3 regions of the Photobacterium nomapromontoriensis genome follow, and region 3 is predicted to be linked to each of the others. Evidence: riboswitches for the same ligand, from Rfam matches in the RefSeq annotation. Region 3 holds a riboswitch; each other region holds the start of a gene.
The links. Region 3 has a riboswitch for thiamine pyrophosphate ahead of thiB (thiamine ABC transporter substrate binding subunit). Riboswitches for the same ligand answer to the same signal wherever they lie in the genome.

Region 1: it holds a riboswitch for thiamine pyrophosphate, as region 3 does, so the genes downstream of both, thiD (bifunctional hydroxymethylpyrimidine kinase/phosphomethylpyrimidine kinase) here and thiB (thiamine ABC transporter substrate binding subunit) in region 3, are expected to answer to the same signal.
Region 2: it holds a riboswitch for thiamine pyrophosphate, as region 3 does, so the genes downstream of both, thiC (phosphomethylpyrimidine synthase ThiC) here and thiB (thiamine ABC transporter substrate binding subunit) in region 3, are expected to answer to the same signal.

The regions. Positions count from the first base shown of each region.
Region 1 is NZ_JAKJSL010000028.1:22,596-24,862, forward strand. Features, by position in the region: gene L4D12_RS11815 (ABC transporter ATP-binding protein) at 1-275, opposite strand, end outside; gene thiD (bifunctional hydroxymethylpyrimidine kinase/phosphomethylpyrimidine kinase) at 265-1,128, opposite strand; TPP riboswitch at 1,203-1,302, opposite strand; gene L4D12_RS11825 (M23 family metallopeptidase) at 1,394-1,903, opposite strand; gene L4D12_RS11830 (hypothetical protein) at 2,149-2,267, shown strand, end outside.
Region 2 is NZ_JAKJSL010000058.1:38,086-40,352, reverse strand. Features, by position in the region: gene L4D12_RS22770 (universal stress protein) at 173-595, shown strand; TPP riboswitch at 691-788, shown strand; gene thiC (phosphomethylpyrimidine synthase ThiC) at 913-2,267, shown strand, end outside.
Region 3 is NZ_JAKJSL010000026.1:44,213-46,479, forward strand. Features, by position in the region: gene thiP (thiamine/thiamine pyrophosphate ABC transporter permease ThiP) at 1-534, opposite strand, end outside; gene thiB (thiamine ABC transporter substrate binding subunit) at 560-1,546, opposite strand; TPP riboswitch at 1,642-1,772, opposite strand; gene L4D12_RS10805 (DUF547 domain-containing protein) at 1,817-2,267, opposite strand, start outside.

The DNA.
Region 1 (2,267 bases), on a different contig from region 3:
ATCAACAGATCTTGCTGCGCCATATAAGCCACCTGATGATTGAGGTCGCACGCAGGCTCTATCATCAGCTCCCCCGACCACGTCACTTTGCCGCCAAGTAATCCCGCAAGGTATCTCAGAAGCGAGCTTTTGCCGCAACCGCTTCGACCGAGAATACAAGTCCAGCGCTGAGCGGGGATGTGCATATTCACCCCTTCCAGCGTCGCAACCTGACTGTCGTGATAACGAAGCGAACCGCCAGAAATATCAATACCGACGGACACGTTAGCGAACATTCGCGTGACCATCAAAGAAATGGTTAACCGGACCGTGCCCTTTGCCAATGTCGAGTTCGTCAGCATGCGCAATAGCCTGAGAAATATATTGCTTACCCAGTTCAACCGCCTGCTGCAAGCCGTTACCCTGCGCGAGATAAGAGGCTATCGCTGAAGACAAGGTACATCCGGTGCCATGCGTATTACGCGTATTGACACGTTTTGCACTGAACGGTACGACATCATCAGCGAAAATGAGCAAATCTTTACTGTTTTCATCCTGCTCTAAATGACCGCCTTTGAGCAGTACCGTATGCGCACCAAGCAAACGAAGATCGGTGATCATAGCCGTCATTTCTGCTTCTGTTGTTGGTACTTCGCTGCCAATTAGCGCAGCACCTTCAGGTAAGTTAGGCGTGATCACATCAGCCAGCGGCAATAGCTCCGCTTTCAGGGTGTTAATCGCCGATGCTTTCAATAGCAAATCGCCGCTAGTCGCGACCATAACCGGATCAACGACTAAGAACTGGGGGCGATATTGTTTAATTTTGGCGGCAACAACATGAATAATGTCAGCATCAGCCAACATACCGACTTTGACCGCAACCACATCTAAATCTGAAAACACCGCATCAAGTTGCTTTTCAACATGTTCAAGGGGGATGGGGAAAATGGCGGACACGCCCAGGGTATTTTGCGCAGTAATGGCGGTGATCACCGAACAGGCATAGCTGCCCGTGGCGGATATCGCTTTAATGTCGGCTTGGATACCCGCGCCACCGCCACTGTCTGATCCGGCAATGGTTAACACAATCGGGGTTGCTGCGGCATGAGAGTGGGGGTGAGAGGTAGAAGTTACGATAACGTCTGGCATAAAAGCTCCTATAGCTGGCGCGCTGGAACTTTTATCAAGCTGAAGATTTAAGCGGGAAAGAGATCAAATCGTCACAAGCAAGATGGATAGTTCCCTACGCCAGTATTAACTGAATCAGGTTCAACGGGTCTCGCAACATGCGATCTCAGCCTACTGGCCCCCCGACTATATATGCTGTGATAGTACCAAGTTTGAGTAAAAGAACAATATATCTTGCTGTATAGAATGTGGATTCTGTGGGTTATCGCATAATTAGTGTCCACTACTAATCACATGCAACAAAAGTACTGGCAGGGTCTAAATAAACGGCTTTTTTCCACCCTTGGGTTTCTGTAGTGATGTTCCACACATACGGAAACAGGGATAAAACTGAATAATGCAGATGGGCGGGCTTGCCCTTGGCATTACCGGTACTACCGACTTTACCAATGTGTGTTCCTTGCGTTACCCACCCAGTGGCGTTATCTGAAATCACACTTAAATGGGCATAATAGTAAATACTCCATTTCGGCCCTAGTATCGCAATAACATTGCCGCCTTTTGCTAGGGTACCGCTATACAGCACGATCCCACTGGTGGCCGCTACAACGGGTGTATCATTCTTGGCAAAGATATCAATGCCTTTATGCACCCCTGAACTGCCCCACGGCTCATACCAAAAGGTTTGATGGTTCCAATCATTACAACTCGCCTTATCGACGGGAATGAGAGAAGCCGCAGGAAAAACCAGACCAATAAAAATGACAATAAATGCGACTAAAAATACTTTTTTCACTGTAATAAATCCTTTCATTACAAGAGGGTTACCGCCAACACAAAGGGCTGAGCATACTCACTGTACTCAATACCAAAACACCCATGATTAATAGCGACTAGGCTTAAAATATCAGTCGACGTAATCATTTCATAGCGACGGTTCAATTTTTAGGCGCAGGGTGATTTTTATCGACACAATCTCATTGAACTCGATCACGAATTCATGCCAATATGGGTGTCCGCAAGGCATCATACAGGGAGTCCATGATGACATTGATACAAGCGGCGTTAACCGTTCCGGCTCATCTTCTACCGGGAGGGATTATTCCTCAAGCCGCACAATTTGGTTTCAAACGCATAGAGAAAAAACGCATAGAACAAAG
Region 2 (2,267 bases), on a different contig from region 3:
TGTGAATAAGGGATGTCATACTAATACCATGTTGCTGCAATCACTATTACCTTTAACGAAGTGTAATTTTGCAATCATTGATTGTAATGCATGTTTTCTGAGATTTAGGTGTACGCTGTATTACAGTTATAGCAGCAAGTTGGCACATTTGTGAATGGAAGGAGAGGTGATCATGGCGCTTTACCAAATCGTATTATTGGCTGTTAATCCCGATGATAAAGAAGCACACCGACTTATGGTAAAAGCGGCGGTTATTGCAGAGCAGAATCATGCAGAATTACATCTTGTTTTTGTTGAACCCGGCATGGGGAATATTAGTTTCGCAGATGCTGAATTAGAGCTTGATGAAGCGCATAACGAGCTTGCCCATAAAAGAATGAAACAGTTAACTGCATTATCTGAGCTGTCACCTTATAAAGTACAGGCGGTACACATGGCTAATGGTGATGTAATTAAACATTTAACTACTTTAGCTGAACAGTTAGAGGCCAATTTGGTAATCACTGGCTGCCGAAAATCGGGTATTCATTGGTTTGGTGATATCAGTCATGCATTATCACACCAGCTAAATGCTGATGTGCTGATTTGTCAGTAAGTGGGTAAAGTGTGAGTCAGGGAGCGGTTTAATCAACGAGGTGGATAATTATTGGTTTTAGGCTTGCTGCTACTCTGATACTTTTTTATACTCATTAATACTTGTCGGAGTGCCAATTGGCTGAGACCGCATTGCGGGATCCGTAGAACCTGATCAGGCTAATACCTGCGAAGGGAACAAGAGAATGTCTTCTGTATTGCTATTTTTTTGACTATAGCCGCTGTTTCAGATGATGCTACAAGCCCTATATGTGGCCTCTTGTTTACGCACCTATCCGCCAAGCAACTTCCCTTATTATGGATAACAAGGAAATTGCTATGTCGAATCGCAAACAAGCGAGACTGGACGCGAAACAATTTATTGAATCACTTACCACCCAACCTTACCCAAGCTCACAGAAAATTTATGTGCCAGGTAGCCGTGATGATATTCGTGTGCCTATGCGAGAAATCACGCTTGCCGATAGCCTTATCGGTGGATCTAAAGAATCCCCTATCTTTGAATCCAATGAGCCCGTGCGAGTTTATGATACCTCGGGTTTCTATACTGATCCTCTGCATCAAATTGATATTTATTCTGGGTTGCCCAAACTTCGTGAAGCGTGGATAGCAGAGCGTGGCGATACCGAGTTATTAAGTGAATTGAGTTCTGCATATTCCAAAGAGCGCCTAGCTGATGAGACTCTCGATGAGTTTCGTTTCAGCGAGCCGGCTCGTATTCGATGCGCTAAATCTGGAACTAATGTCACCCAGCTTCACTATGCCCGTAAAGGGATCATCACACCAGAAATGGAATATATTGCCATACGTGAAAATATGGGGCAGGCAAAATACCGTGATGAAGTTTTGAATCATCAGCATTCCGGGATGAATTTTGGGGCCAATTTACCACCAACTATTACGCCTGAGTTTGTCCGTCGTGAAGTCGCGGAAGGCAGGGCGATTATTCCTTCCAATATCAACCATCCTGAATCTGAACCAATGATTATTGGTCGTAATTTTTTTGTTAAGGTTAATGCCAATATCGGCAACTCCTCCGTTAGTTCCTCCATTGAAGAAGAAGTGGAGAAGTTAGTATGGTCGACCCGCTGGGGCGGGGATACTGTGATGGATTTGTCGACTGGTCGCAATATTCATGAAACGCGAGAATGGATAATCCGTAACAGCCCTGTTCCTATTGGTACAGTACCGATGTATCAGGCATTAGAAAAAGTGAACGGCATTGCTGAGGAGCTTAACTGGGAAGTGTTCCGCGATACCTTGCTTGAGCAAGCCGAGCAGGGTGTTGATTATTTCACTATTCATGCTGGTGTTCTTCTGCGTTATGTACCTATGACAGCAAAGCGAGTTACCGGGATTGTCTCCCGGGGGGGCTCGATTATGGCGAAGTGGTGTCTGGCTCACCATCAAGAAAGCTTCCTCTATGAGCATTTTCGTGAGATCTGTGAAATCTGTGCTCGGTATGATATTGCATTGTCGTTAGGCGATGGTTTGCGTCCGGGCTCAGTGGCTGATGCTAATGATGAAGCACAATTCAGTGAATTACGGACATTAGGGGAGCTGACCAAAGTTGCTTGGGAGTTCGATGTCCAAGTGATGATTGAAGGGCCAGGACATGTGCCAATGCACATGATCAAAGAAAACATGGATGAGCAGCTAACGCATTGTCATGA
Region 3 (2,267 bases):
TTGTTGCCAGCTAGACAGCCCAAGGTGGGTTGCGAGCTGATGCTGATCAAAAGGGATCCCTTCCAAACTTTGGTAGAGCAATCGGGTCGCCAGTGGCAAATTGAGAAAAACATGTGCTAGCAAGATCCCTTGCAGGCCATATAGGGAGACCCCGTCTTGCCAGCCCAGAGCGGTCAGCCCTTTCATGATCAGGCCATTGTTGCCATAGATTGCCAGTAAGCCAAATACCGCCACCAGTACCGGTAACACCAGTGTCATGGCAAACAACCTCAGTAGCAGTACTTTGCCGGGGAACTGTCGGCGATACAAGGCATAGGCCACTGGAATGGCGGGTAGAATGCTGAGCAGCGTTGACAGTAGGGCCTGAGTGAAGGAAAACCCGGTGACGTGACGTAAGTATGGGTCTTGCCATAGTGACAGAATATCGAGGTCGCGGGCTTCATTGATCAGCGCCCACAGGGCGCTGATCACTATGCTGGCGATAAGCCCGGCGGAAAACAGGCCGGGTAGATAAGTGGTACGACGGGTGTACAAAGTAAGTGCCTACTATGGGTAATAGCTACTGAGTAAGAGCCTGTTGCCACTCTCTGATCCAGCTGCGACGGTTTTTTGCAACCTCATCTGCGGTGAATTCCAGAGATTTGACAGGCAGAGTTAATTGTTTGAAACCGGTGGGTAGTGTCTGCTCTATGACCGGATACATCCAGTTACCGGTAGGGATCACTTGTTGAAACTCAGGGGTCAGGATAAATGCCAGAAACTGATCAGCCAGTGCGTCATTGGCTCTGTTTTTTAGCTTGGCCGCGACTTCTACCTGCATGTAATGACCTTCGCTGAAATCGGCCGCTTTATACTTATTCTCGCCTTCCGCAATGATGTGATAGGCCGGTGAGGTGGTGTATGACAGCACCATATCAGACTCGCCCTTGAGGAACATGTTGTAGGCTTCGGACCAGCCCTTGGTCACGGTAACGGTTTTCTTTGCCAGTTGCTGCCAGGCTGCTGATGCCTTGTCGCCATAGACGGATTTCATCCACAACATCAGGCCCTGCCCCGGGGTAGAGGTGCGAGGATCCTGATAAATGATATTGATATCATCACGCTTGAGCAGCTCTGCCAGGCTTTTCGGTGGTGTGGTCAGCTTGGTGCTGTCATAGACGAAAGCGAAATAACCGTAGTCGTAGGGAACAAATGTAGTATCCGTCCAGCCCATTGGGATATTGACCTTGCTGGTATCGACGTGATGTTCGGCCAGAAGGTCGGTTTTTTTGGCTTCGCTGATCAGGTTGTTATCCAGCCCCAGCAGGATATCGGCTTTGGTGTTTTTGCCTTCGAGGCGAACCCGATTAAGGATCGAGACGCCATCATCCAGCGCCACGAATTCGAGGTTGCAATTGCATTGGGCTTCAAAGGCTTTTTCAATCGCAGGTCCTGGCCCCCAGTCTGATGCAAATGAGCTGTAGGTATAGACGGTCAGGGTGTTATCGGCCGCCCATACAGAGCTGGTCGCTAAGGAAAGGGTCAAAAGAGGAAGTAATTTTGTCACTATGCGCTCCTGATTCTCTTGCATCCGGCAAGAGGACATATAAAGGGGGCACAGGGTTGAGAACATCCAGCATCGTGCTGTGAGTGATAAGGGCGATCTATCGCTGTCTCAATTCCTACGCCAGTACTAACTGGATCAGGTTCAGTGGGTCTTGCAGATGCAATCTCAGCCGTTCGATTGTTTCGCGTTGTCGCGTCAGTGTTGGCGGGCTCCCCAATGAGAACAAGCGTTATTGTAATGTGCTATTGAGCGGGTTGCCAGCACCACGCATTAGTTGGGCTCGTTCAGTGCCCAGTTGTAGTCGTAGCTCACCTTATTGAGTTGGATCGGAGTGCCTTTACGATAGGTGTTGAGGTGAGCTTGTAGTTGTGTTTTGTTGCCAAAATCACTGCCATACCAGTCGTAGATAGAGGATAAACGCACCGTATCACCAGCTGGGCTGACTCCTTTACTGCTATTAATAAAACGGCGAGCTGATAGTTCGAGCAGGGATTCGTGATTGCTGGCGGTAAAGGCCTGCGGTTGAAGATCCGGACAGCCGAGGCTGGCACAGTTAACCGCATAGTGAATACGAGGATCATGCCAGATGGGGCGCAAGATTCGGTGTTCAATATCATTTAAAGAGAGTGTTTTATTGTTGATGGTGATGAGCTTTTCATTCCACGGCCCAAAGCTGAAAAATCCGCCTAGTTTGGTGATCGATTGCAATGGATAGTTATCG